3 regions of the Laceyella tengchongensis genome follow, and region 3 is predicted to be linked to each of the others. Evidence: predicted binding sites of a transcription regulator. Region 3 holds the regulator's gene; each other region holds the start of a gene.
The links. The regulator Rex, encoded in region 3, represses fermentation and respiration genes when NADH is low (regulators of the CRP and FNR family bind a similar motif). The targets are predictions, from matches to a motif close to TTGTGAAATATTTCACAA.
Positions count from the first base shown of each region.

Region 1 (4,203 bases), on a different contig from region 3:
TTGCGGCTTTTCTCAGCAGCCTTGATCTGGCCGTCGATGTGCTCTTGACGTTGCCTCATGGTGTTCAGCATTGGACGAAGAGCGTATTTGGAAACGAGCAGCATTAAAATGATAAATGCGATAAGCTGGAATACCATCGTACCCCATTCAATACTTAACACTTGATTCACTCCCTTCAGACTTGCGGGAACTTGTGTATGCAAATTACGAATAAAAGGCTTAATCATAAGCAGACGGGGAATAGAAAAACATATTCCCCGTCATTGCATTGGTGAAGACATTAGCCGATGATGCCGAGTACAGCCATGATGCCGAAAGCAACAGCAATAATTGGCAACGCCTCTACCAAAGCGATCCCGATAAAGGTTTGGGTGAACAGCATGCCGCGAACTTCAGGTTGACGAGCAATCCCTTCCAGATAGCGTCCAAACACCCAAGCGTTACCAAATGCACCCGCGATAGCGGCAAAAGACAACATGATAGCACCAGCAATAATCGTCAAATCCATAATAAAATCCTCCTTAAAAATTAAATCGTTTTTTGAATCGTTGATTAATGATCGTCAGCCAACTTCTGTGACATGTATACAATGGCCAACACTGTAAATACGTACGCTTGCACCGTTCCGACAAAGACCGAGTACGCCAACCATACGATCAGCGGTGCTTCGGTCAAGAACCCGCCTTTGAGCAACACGATAATCAGAATCTCACCAGCAAAGATGTTCGCCCATAGACGCAAGCCGTGTGTGACAGGCTTGGCGACTTCATCGATGATGTGGAGCGGGAACATCCAGAAGAATGGTTGGAAATAATGGGATGCGTACTTCTTGGGTGACTTTCTGATGCCCAGGAAATGAGCGACAATCGTGATTGCTAAAGCCATCGCGATCGGCACGTTGATGTCAGCAGTCGGTGATTTCCACCAAGCGTAGGCGTTATGATGCTCCGCTTCCTTGCCCGCTTCACCATGATGCTCTCCCGCTGCTTCAATTCCCAGGAAAGGTATGGGTTCATGGTGTTCGGTCACCACGTTAAACATGAGTCCCATCTGATTCGCGATAAAAATGAACAAAAAGAGCGTGAAAGCAAAGCCATAAAAGCGTTCGCTTGTTTTGGCATCCATGTTGGAACGGACAATCCCCTGGGTGAACTCGATGATCATTTCCACAAAGTTTTGCATACCCGTCGGAACCATTGCCAAGCGGCGAGTGGCCAACATAGCGATGAGGAATACCAGGATGCAACAAATCGTCGTGGTGATCATCACAGTCACGTCCAGCTTTACTTGCAAACCCATTAAGTCAAACACTAGCTTTGGTGTTTTTTCCATGTATCCAGCTTCACCCCTTTCCTGACGTGGTTCGGAGTTTTCGAACCTCCCAAAACTCCAATACAATGATGAGTATATAGCAGATTGGCAACCCCACGACAATCGTGCGGACATCAAAATGCATTGGATATTTGAAAGCGACGAGTATCGCAAGGGCAACCATGAGATAACGATTGATCATGCCTGTTCCTCTGTGTCTGGTGGAACCAGTCGCTAAGGTCGTCTCTCCCGCCAGGCGCACTTTACGCGCCATGTACAAGACGTTATACAGACTGACCAACAAGCCAAGGCCTGCTCCAGCAACCATTTTCTTATACGGAGTAAGTAACCATAGGACTAAGAGTAACGCGAGGAATCCGGCTGTGAGGATCACCACTCGTCGGCGAATGGTATGCAATGGATCCATGAGGAGTTCATTCCTTCACAAATGCTTTCAAAGTGAAAAAAGCAGTGATAAAACCGCTTCCAAGCCCAACCAACACACCTGCGAGGAGCAAAAAAGGTTTGGTGCCCCACAAGGCATCCAATTTGTTCCCCACCCAAGCCCCGCCCACGGTCAACAACACGATCTCCGTGCCAATTGAACTGACCATCGCGGCAATGCGCCACAGATTCGTGTCATTTTTCATGAAAAACCCCCATATGTAGGAAGGATTTCAGAAAAGGGCAGACAGCTTCCGGTTGCTTGGAATTCGTTCGGAGAATCTTAGGAAAACTTCCCTTTCCCCTGCCTATAGTAACGAAGCCTCATCCTTTTTGTCAACGTTTTCTCAAAAACATATGTGACAAAAAAGTCGTTTTTTTGAAAAATGGCTTGCTGTTACTACATTTTTATGGGTTTTGACGCCGTCACAGAACAAGTTATTCACCATATCGCTATTGACATATGCACAGACGTTCTTCTCAACATGGCAACATAAACAACTCTAGATCCGATTGCTGATCCCCATGCTAGAGCGTGTCTAACAAGTCAAGTGGGTGCGTAGATGCGGCTTCAACCCCCTAAGGTCGCTCATGCGCGGGGCGCAGGCAAACGCATGTTGCGAGTTGACCGCGGGCCCCGGCGCCGCCTTGTTATTATTTGGTGCCGAACAGCCGATCTCCTGCATCACCCAATCCTGGGATGATATAACTTTTTTCGTCCAGCTTCTCATCAATGGCTGCCACATAAATGTCTACATCCGGATGATCTTTTTGCACTCTGTGAACACCTTCCGGCGCCGCGATCAGGCACATCAGCTTGATCTGTTTCGCGCCCATTTCCTTCAGGATGCGAATCCCGGCTGATGCCGATCCCCCCGTAGCCAGCATCGGGTCGATCACGATCAGTTCCCGTTCACCGATATCGGATGGCATTTTTGAATAGTACTGCACTGGCTCCAACGTCTCCGGATCGCGATACAGGCCGAGATGCCCCACTTTGGCAGCTGGGATCAATTTCAAAATGCCGTCCACCATGCCCAATCCTGCACGCAGAATCGGCACTAGCCCCAGCTTTTTCCCTTCCAAGACTTTGCACTTCGCCTTGGCTACTGGCGTTTCCACTTCCACTTCTCGAAGCGGCATATCCCTTGTGATCTCATAAGCCATCAGTGCGGAAACTTCATCCACCAACTCGCGGAATTCTTTGGTTCCGGTGTGCTTGTCCCGAATAAATGTGAGCTTGTGCTGGATAAGTGGATGATCGAATACATAAACATTCCCCATGTTAACGCCCTTCTTTCTGTCTTGAATGTCTTCGATTTTTGTTCCCATGATAGTTAACCATAAGGCTCCCCGCGAGACAACCTTTTCTTAGATTATTATTGCCACATGTTGGGTTAAATTTCCCACGGCGCAAAAAAAGCCCTAGCAGAGGGCGCTTCGGGGATGGATCATAACGAACCAAGCGGTTTTCACCGCGCTTCGTTACCTGCCTACACACGCGAAAACCCCGAGAGCACTTGGCTCCCGGGGCTAGCTGCTCCGCTTTTTTATTTGTTCGGGTACAGAGGATATGCACCTGTCAATTTGGCTACACGTTGTTTCGCTTCTTCATGCTTCGCTTGGTCTTCAGGGTGCTTCAGGGTCAGAGCGATGATCGCAGCGATCTCTTCCATCGCTTCCACACCCATGCCACGGCTGGTGACCGCCGCCGTCCCGATGCGGATTCCGCTGGTGACAAACGGTTTTTCCGGATCGAATGGAATCGCGTTTTTATTGCAGGTGATGCCCACTTCATCCAAGAGATGCTCCGCTTTTTTACCTGTCAAGCCCAAGTTGCGGACATCGATGAGCACCAGGTGGTTGTCGGTGCCGCCAGAAATGAGTTCAAGGCCGTGCCCTTTGAGCGATTCAGCCAAGCGTTCGGCGTTGTCCACCACTGCTTGGGAATAAGACTTGAACTCATCGGACAGCGCTTCGCCGAGGGCGACAGCTTTTGCGGCGATGATATGCATGAGTGGCCCGCCTTGGACACCGGGGAAGATCGATTTGTCGATCGCTTTGGCAAATTCTTCTTTGCAAAGGATCATCCCGCCGCGTGGGCCGCGCAATGTCTTATGGGTGGTGGTTGTCACAAAGTCAGCATACGGCACAGGGTTTGGGTGATGGCCCGTCGCCACGAGGCCGGCGATGTGAGCCATATCCACCATCAACCGCGCCCCCACTTCGTCGGCAATCTCTCTGAAGCGGGCGAAATCAATTTGGCGCGGATAGGCGCTCGCCCCAGCCACAATCAACTTCGGTTTGTGCTCAAGTGCCATCTGGCGCACTTCTTCATAGTTGATTCGATGTGTCTCTTTATCAACGCCGTATGCAACGAATTTATACAGCTGGCCGGAGAAGTTGACCGGGCTACCATGGGTCAAATGGCCGCCGTGCGCCAAGTTC
Region 1 covers NZ_FXTU01000005.1:143,603-147,805, reverse strand. Annotated here, with positions in the region: gene atpF (F0F1 ATP synthase subunit B) at 1-161, opposite strand, end outside; gene atpE (F0F1 ATP synthase subunit C) at 281-508, opposite strand; gene atpB (F0F1 ATP synthase subunit A) at 553-1,332, opposite strand; gene QQZ12_RS11640 (ATP synthase subunit I) at 1,343-1,738, opposite strand; gene QQZ12_RS11635 (AtpZ/AtpI family protein) at 1,746-1,961, opposite strand; gene upp (uracil phosphoribosyltransferase) at 2,410-3,039, opposite strand; gene glyA (serine hydroxymethyltransferase) at 3,306-4,203, opposite strand, start outside.
Region 1: QQZ12_RS11635 (AtpZ/AtpI family protein) is a predicted target of Rex. The motif match lies at 2,089-2,106, and genes of this name have one in related genera.

Region 2 (4,203 bases), on a different contig from region 3:
CTTGCTCCCTTGCGGGTAAGTGCGGTGTCCCGGGATGGCGTGGTGGAAGCGTTTGAAAGCGAACAGCATCGATTTGTGATGGCCGTTCAATGGCATCCAGAAGAGATGGTGCGCATCGATTCTGATGCTGCCAACTTGTTTTCGGCGTTTGTGGAAGCGTGTCGACAACAACCATAATCTTCGATGTGCATGCGAAAAGCCCCCCCGGTGAGTGGCCAGGGGGCTTTGGAATTATTTTTCGCCGCGCACATATTTGGCGTTAAACAAGAACAGCCACATCAACAGTGCGATGGAAGGGATGAGCAAGAATAGACCGGCGATAAAGGCGCCTACCAAGGCCCAACCCATGGTGCTGTTTGTTAGCGCACTCGAAATGGTGACGTAATCATATAACAGGTAAGGCATATGTGACATTCCGTAACCGAAGAAAGCGTAAGCAAATTGGAACATGACAAAGATAAATTGAATTCCTAAGTTCTGGCGCTTCCACATCAGATAGACTGCGACACAGAAACAGAGGAAGGAAGCGCCAAACATCCAGCCAATGGAGAGGGCATTCTCGAAATGAACCGGATTATGTTTGGACAAGCTCCAAAATACCAGCAGACTGGCGAGAATGGTAGGGCCGCTCCAGAATAAAGTGTATTTGCGCAACAGCTCGCGAGCAGCCGTGTCTCCAGCCCGATCAGCATAAAATGTGAGAAAGCTGGCGCTGATATACAAAATGCTCACCAGAGCTAAGAACACCACGCTCCAAGAATAGGGGCTGGTCAATAGGCGATCTGCGTGGAAAACCACTTCCGTGCCGACTTTTTCAATAAATCCACCTTCCGAAATGGTTAAGACGGTGGACAACGAAGCGGGAATGAACAAGCCGGTCATGCCATACAAGAACATATACACGCGGCTCTGGCGGGCGCCGTAATTGGCAAAAGCGTAAAAGGAGCCGCGGATCGTCAACAGGATCAACGCGATGGAACCGGGGATTAACAAAGCCGTGCCATAATAATAAGCGGTGTCTGGGAAGAAGCCGACGCATCCGACGACAAAAAAGATGAGAAAAACGTTGGTAACTTCCCAGACCGGCGACAAATAACGGCTGATAATGTTATTGATGATATGGTCTTTTTTGGTCAACATGCTGTAGTACGAAAAGAACCCTGCTCCAAAATCGATCGATGCCACAATTAGATACCCGTACAGAAAAACCCATAGGACCGTAATCCCGATGATTTCTAGTTTCATGATCTTTCACCCCTTTAGTTCCCCTGCGAAGGCATGTTCTCAAGCTCCGCTTCAGCGGGTTGGTTTTTGAAGAGGCGATTGAGAACGACCAATGCGACAATGGTCAGGATGAGGTACAGGATAGAGAACAAAATAGTCATCAGCGCGACACTGTCAGAGGTGGTCGCAGCTTTGTCCACGCGCATGATGCCGGTGATAATCCAAGGCAATCGACCGACCTCGGCGAATATCCAGCCACATTCAATGGCGATAAATGAAAGCGGACCCCCGAGGATAATTGCGCGCAACAGCCATTTGTTCCATTCGCTCCCTTTTTTTCTCCACCAACAGTACAGGAAGACGGCGGAGACTAGTGCCAGGTATACGCCGATCGCCACCATGATGTCGAAGAGATAATGGATGTACAGCGGTGGATGGTTCTCCTTTGGAATATCGTTTAAACCAATCACTTCCGTTTTGGTTGAATTGCCTGCCAGGATGCTTAAGGCATTCGGAATTTTGATGGCGTAGCGAACTTCGTTCGTTTCCTTATCCAGCACGCCTCCAAAGTAGAGGGGCGCTTCTGATTGCGTCTCAAAATGCCATTCGGCGGCGGCCAGTTTGGCGGGTTGGTGTTTGGCCAAGAACTTGCCGGAAATGTCTCCGGCCACAAATGTGAGCAAGGAGAAGATGAGACCGGCGATCATGGTTAACCGCAATGCTTTTTTATAATAGACGTGTTTATTGCCGCGCAAGATATGGTATGCCGCGATGGCAGCCAACAAGAAGCCGCTGGTCAGATAAGCAGATGAGACGACATGGGCCACTTTAGACGGTGTGGCTGGGTTTAACATGGCCGCGATGGGATCGATATCCATCAGTTTGCCATCGGCAGCGATGGTGAATCCGGTTGGCGTGTTCATGAAAGCGTTTACCATCGTGATAAACACGGCGGACATGGTTGAGCCGATGATGATGGGAATGGAAGTCAGCCAGTGGTAAATCGGCTTTTTAAACGTATCCCATGTGTACAGATAGATGCCCAAGAAAATCGCTTCAAAGAAAAAGGCGAACGTTTCCATAAAGAGTGGCAAGCTGATGATGTTTCCAGCTAATTGCATGAATTTGGGCCACAGCAGGGAAAGCATGATCCCGATGCACGTTCCCGTCACCACACCGACAGCCACCGTGATGACAAAGCCGCGGGTCCATCTTCGGGCAAGCAGGATATAGTGGGGATCTTTGGTGCGGATTCCCCAATATTCGGCAAGGGAGATGAAAACAGGTACACCCACCCCGATGGTCGCCCAGATGATATGGAACGCTAATGTCGTTTCCGTAAGTACGCGACTCCAGAATACTGAATCCATCCAATCACTTCCTACCTGTTCATTTTCTTTTTCATTATACGTTCACATAACTACTTTGTACACTGTTTCACTAATTTTGACAACAAAATTCAACAATTAAACATACAATTACATCTTAAATGTTCAATAATGAACATGAATACGCCAGAATACCGCGCGTCCAATTCGCCGGCTCTCTAGCACACCTATTGATCCGTCATCACTGCTTGATTGCGAAGGTCATAGCCTGGGTCGGTTTGATGCACACTAAGCGAAAAAAGGGAGTGCGGCGATGAACAAGAAAACGCATGTCATTTTGCTAATTCTCTTGGTGCCCTTGTTGATCTCGATGCCGTCTGTGCCTGTTGTGGCCGCGTCTTCTCCTGAGCCGGCGGCAGTGGATGCCGATTTATCTTTTGTTCCCACCTTGGTGTTGGAACATAGGGGCCAACGCTGGGTTTTCCCTTTGCGCGACATTGGGTTTGATGGGATTGATCCCACCACATTGAACCGCACGTTGGCGTTGGAGTGGATTGCCGGCGTTCTCGAACGAGACTTGAACCGTCCTGCGCGCTCCGCTTACTATCACGAGCGGCGGATTGTTCCAGAACAAGCGGGGTTGAAAGTGGATCGCCAACGCATCGAAGCGTGGTTTGATCGCATCCATGAAGTCATGGGCCAACCGCTCGCGGTTCCGGTCAACATAGTCAAACCAAGGCTGACTGCGGCGAAACTGCGGCGGTTGAAAGAGAAACAAATCGGGAGTTATCTTACTTATTACAATGAATGGAACAGAAACCGTGCGCACAATATTCATCTGGCGACAGAAGCGATTGATCATAAAGTGTTGATGCCCGGTGAGGTGTTTTCGTTTAATAAGACAGTCGGGCCGCGCTCGCAGGCCAGGGGTTACCGTCTCGCCCGCATCATCGTCAAAGGAGAATACAGTGAAGGGGTCGGCGGTGGGATTTGCCAAACCTCGTCCACTTTGTACAACAGCGTGGACAAGGCCGGGCTCAAGATCGTGGAGCGGCAAAGGCATAGCAAACAGGTGGCGTATGTGCCGAGGGGCCGGGATGCTACAGTGTCTTGGGGAGGGCCGGATTTTAAGTTTCAAAACCAGCTGAATGAACCGATTTTGATTGTGGCTAAAGCCAGCAACGGCCGATTGCTCATTTCTATTTATGGACCGGAAGAAATTCATGCCAAACCGCGAAAGGTTCCGGTTGCGCCCAAACAGGCGGCTCTACTAGAAGAAGTGGAATAAATTGCCGCGAGCGGTCATAAGCCGGGCTCCGTGGGCATAAATCTCAATTAAAATGGATGAATCTATGACAATCCTGCTAGAGTCATAGATAAGGAAGAAAACATCTGCTATAATGGCTTCATTGTTTAGGCTTTACTGCAGAAGGAGGATGTCGATGAAAAAGTTCCTTCTACCCAGCCTCGCGATGTTTTTCATCCTGCTCACGGGCTGTTCCGGTTCCTCACAAACAGTGAAAATTACTTTCAGCGATCAAGATAAAGCACTGCAATTTGAACGCTCAAGCGATACGTTGGCAGAAGCGCTGGAAGGCCAAGGCCATAAGATTGACGAATTGAAACAGCGCTACCAGCCAAGCATCGGTTG
Region 2 covers NZ_FXTU01000002.1:310,468-314,670, reverse strand. Annotated here, with positions in the region: gene QQZ12_RS05065 (gamma-glutamyl-gamma-aminobutyrate hydrolase family protein) at 1-177, shown strand, start outside; gene QQZ12_RS05060 (cytochrome d ubiquinol oxidase subunit II) at 232-1,245, opposite strand; gene QQZ12_RS05055 (cytochrome ubiquinol oxidase subunit I) at 1,260-2,594, opposite strand; gene QQZ12_RS05050 (VanW family protein) at 2,866-3,840, shown strand; gene QQZ12_RS05045 (3D domain-containing protein) at 3,995-4,203, shown strand, end outside.
Region 2: QQZ12_RS05055 (cytochrome ubiquinol oxidase subunit I) is a predicted target of Rex. The motif match lies at 2,650-2,667, and genes of this name have one in related genera.

Region 3 (4,203 bases):
CCCTAATATAAAACACTGGCCGCCCATCCTCTCCATATAGGCAACCGGTGTTTGCCGCTTCCCTCACTCTTGTCCGCGCTCCGGCGGCTCAAAATGATCGTCGAACGCGTTTTGATCCGTCAAATCGCCCATGTCCGCCATCTCTGGCGCCATATGATTCGGCTGCCTTGTTGCGGACGGCTGGGCCTCTGATTTTGACTTCCGCTTTATGAACTTCGTTAAGTCAATGTACTGCCCCATCTGCGTTTTGGTTTGCGACGCCAAATTAGACATGGTGACGGCCATCCCCTGTCCCTGCGCTCTGTTCCACAGCCTGCGGAGGGAAGGCGCCAACAACCACGCCAGCGCGCCAATCATCACCAACCACAGCAAAGCACAACTAGAGCTACGGTCTCTTCTCCAATAGTTCATGCTCTTACCTCCAACATGAGAAATCTTTCTCATGGTGAAGTGTGCCCCAACCGATGAAGGTTATGTAAAAAAAACGCCGTTTGAGCGGGCCACTTTAGGTAGCCCGCCAACAATGGCGTTTTACACAGCGTTATCGTCCGCCTCTTCCCGCTCCATCTTTCTCACCAAGCCAACTGATAGCCAAATCCCCACCTCATACAAAACGATCAAGGGGATGGCCACAAGGATGTTGCTTAAAAAATCGGGCGGCGTGATCACCGCTGCGATCACCACCATGATGAAATAAGCGTATCTTCTCATCTTAGCCAACAACTGCGGCGTGATGATCCGGATGCGGGTCAAAAACAGAATGATGATCGGCAGTTCGAAAAAGATACCCAGCGGCAAAATCACCCCAAACAGAAAATTGAAGGTTTCTTTGGCCGCCAAGAGTGTGCCGAGTCCCATCAGCTGGTTAATGTTCTTCAGAAAATCAATCAAATAAGGGATGATGACAAAATAACCAAATGCGATGCCAAGCAGGAACAACCCGACCGACACGGGGATGTACAACAAAGCTGCCCGCTGTTCGCGGGGGTTCAGGCCCGGTTGGACGAATCTCCATGCATGGTACATGAGAAAAGGCAACGTCACGATGAACGCCATGATGAAGGAAATATTCATATAGATTCTCATGCCGTCTTGTAGTCCCATCGTGTTAATGGCCTGTTTTGGGAACAAGTCGCTCACTATGTAGCGGAAAATCGGCATGGAATAAAACAGGCTGATCACCAGCGCTATCACAAAAAACACCAAACACCATATGATCCTGCGCCGCAACTCTCCCAAATGATCAGACAGCGGCTGCAACTCATCATTCTTCATTTCAAGACGACTCCCTTGACATTAAATTACAGGTTACTCCTTTTCATCAGACACCTCAACGTTCTCGTCATCCGGAAAGTTTTTCAGGAAATAAATCAAGGTTTGCAACTCAATCGTCAAATCGATATTGTGAATCCGGACAGTGGGCGGGGCCGTCAACCGAGCCGGCGTAAAGTTGAGAATGCCGCGAATGCCCGCTTCAAACAAGAAGTCCGCCGTCGCTTGGGCCACATTGACGGGTACCGTCAAAATCGCCACTTCCACATGATGCAAGGCGATCACTTCTTTGAGCCGATCCATCGAGTAGACGGGGATGCCATCGATGTCTGTACCCACTTTGCGCGGGTCCTGATCAAACCCGGCCACAAGTTTGGTATTGTGACTACGGTAAAAATTATACCGCAACAAGGCCGTCCCCAGGTTGCCCACGCCGATCAAAACAACGTTGGTCACCTCGTCCTGCTTCAGAAAGTCGCGCAAAAACTGGAGCAAATAAGTCACATTATAGCCATATCCTTTTTTCCCTAGTTCACCAAGATATGAAAAGTCGCGGCGAATCGTCGCTGGATCGATCTGTAGCGCATCACTCAAATCGGATGAAGAGACGCGCTGCTTACCGATCGCGTGTAATTTCTCCAAGTAACGGTAATACAAAGGCAAACGTTTGGCTGTCACCTGAGGGATCTTTTGTTCAGCCATGTTGTTTCCCCACACCTCCAGATTTGTGAATTTCCGAACAAGAAATGTGCATGTCCAATATAACACAATCACTCATGGCATACATGGGCCCCGTTTATTCATTTTCGCCATTTTGGCGGGGCTTTCCATCCACAACGGATCAGGCCCGCGCAAATGACATCTCCCTCCCGGAACTGATCAGCAGGTGCAATGGTTGATCATGAGGTTCAGGATAAACGGTTGGCACAATCTGCTCTTCAAAAGCGACACCGATGCGCCAAGCCTTGGCTTGCCGCTCGAACAACCGATCATAATAACCCCCTCCATAACCCAGCCGATACCCGGCGAGATCAAAGGCGACTCCAGGCACAATCACCGCTTCCAGCCTTGTGTCTGCTACCTGCCGTTCCAAAATTGCCGGCGGCTCAAAAATGCCGTAAGCCCCTGCTACACACTCCTGCAAACTGCTGACTTCATACCAACTCATCCGGCGGGTTTCCCTGATCACTTTCGGCAAGGCCACTCGTTTGCCTTGCTGAAGCGCGGTTTCCATCGCCATCTGCACATCCACTTCATTTCGAAATGGCATGTAAAAACCAATCATGGTAGACTGTTGAAACACGGGATGATCGATCAAACGCTGGCAGATGCGTTCTGAACTTTCTTTCATATATTCGGGAGCAAGCTGGTTCCTGCGCTCCAGTTGTCGCTTGCGCAACGTTTCTTTGTTGGACATGAGAGCTTCATCCTTCAATTTTATGTTAATCCTCATTATTTTACCAGAAAACATTTTTTCTTGTTATCTGACGCTCCCACTTCCGCCAGCGAGCTCGTTTGCTCTCGTTCCGCGTCTTTATTACACTGGGAAGTGAATGAATGAACGAGGTGACATCATGCTATTGCAAGCAAAACATATTCATAAATCTTACGGCGGAACCACGGTGCTCGAGGATGTCCACATACAGGTGAACGAGCATGAACGGATTGGGCTGATCGGACCCAACGGCGCGGGCAAATCCACTTTGCTCAAAATCATCATCGGTGAAACCGCCCCCGATCACGGGGAAATCCAGGTGTCCAAAAAAACGCGCTTGGGCTATCTTGCGCAAAACACCGGCTTCTCCTCAGAGGAAACCATCTGGAACGAGCTTTTATCCGTCTTTGCCGATCTGTTGGATCTGGAGAAGCAAATGCGCGCCCTCGAACACGAAATGGGCCTAGAACAGGTTTACTCCGACGCTGGCCTTTACCAAAAAATCACCGAACGTTACACCAAATTACAAGAAACCTTTGAAGAGAAAGGCGGTTATGCGTTTGAAGCCCGCATTCGTGGAGCCTTGCACGGATTGGGATTGGGTGATTTCGATTGGAAGCGAACTCAGGTCAATGAACTGAGCGGAGGGCAAAAAACCCGCTTGGCTCTGGCTAAAATGTTGTTGGAAGAACCAGATCTGTTGATTTTGGACGAGCCGACCAACTACCTGGATATGCAGGCAGTCACTTGGCTGGAACAAACATTGAGCAACTATAGCGGTTCGCTCCTCATCGTCTCACACGACCGGTATTTCCTCGACCGGTTGGTCACTGTGATCTATGAGCTGGAACATCACCACCTCACCCGCTATGTCGGCAATTACACCAAGTACGTACAATTAAAAGAGGAAAAACGGTTGCAAGAGCTCAAACGGTATGAAAGTCAACAAGCCGAGATTAAAAAGATGGAGGAGTTTATCCAAAAGAATATCGCCCGCGCCTCCACCACCAAGCGGGCGCAAAGCCGACGCAAAGCGTTGGAAAAGATCGAACGGCTCGAGCGACCCGCAGACCAGCGCCGAGAAGCAGCCATCCGCTTTGAAACCGCCGTGACAAGCGGCAAGGAAGTCCTAGCGGCCACCGATTTGGCCATCGGCTACGACCAACCGCTAATGAGCGGGCTTTCTTTCCAGATCGAGCGCGGTGAGCACATTGCCTTGCTCGGACCCAACGGAATGGGCAAATCCACCCTCTTGAAAACCATCGCAGGCAAGCTTCAACCCCTTGCGGGCAACCTGAAATGGGGCGTGCAAGTGGAGTTGGATTATTATGATCAGGAGCAGAAAGAGTTGCACCCCGACAAGCAAGTCATTGACGAGCTGTGGGATGATTACCCCAACTTGGATCAGACCACCATCCGCTCTTATCTAGGGCAATTTCTGTTCAGCGGTGATGATGTGTTTAAACCAGTGGGCGCGTTAAGCGGCGGCGAAAAAG
Region 3 covers NZ_FXTU01000012.1:14,648-18,850, forward strand. Annotated here, with positions in the region: gene QQZ12_RS15830 (hypothetical protein) at 64-411, opposite strand; gene tatC (twin-arginine translocase subunit TatC) at 532-1,275, opposite strand; gene QQZ12_RS15840 (redox-sensing transcriptional repressor Rex) at 1,309-1,974, opposite strand; gene QQZ12_RS15845 (5-formyltetrahydrofolate cyclo-ligase) at 2,114-2,689, opposite strand; gene QQZ12_RS15850 (ABC-F family ATP-binding cassette domain-containing protein) at 2,847-4,203, shown strand, end outside.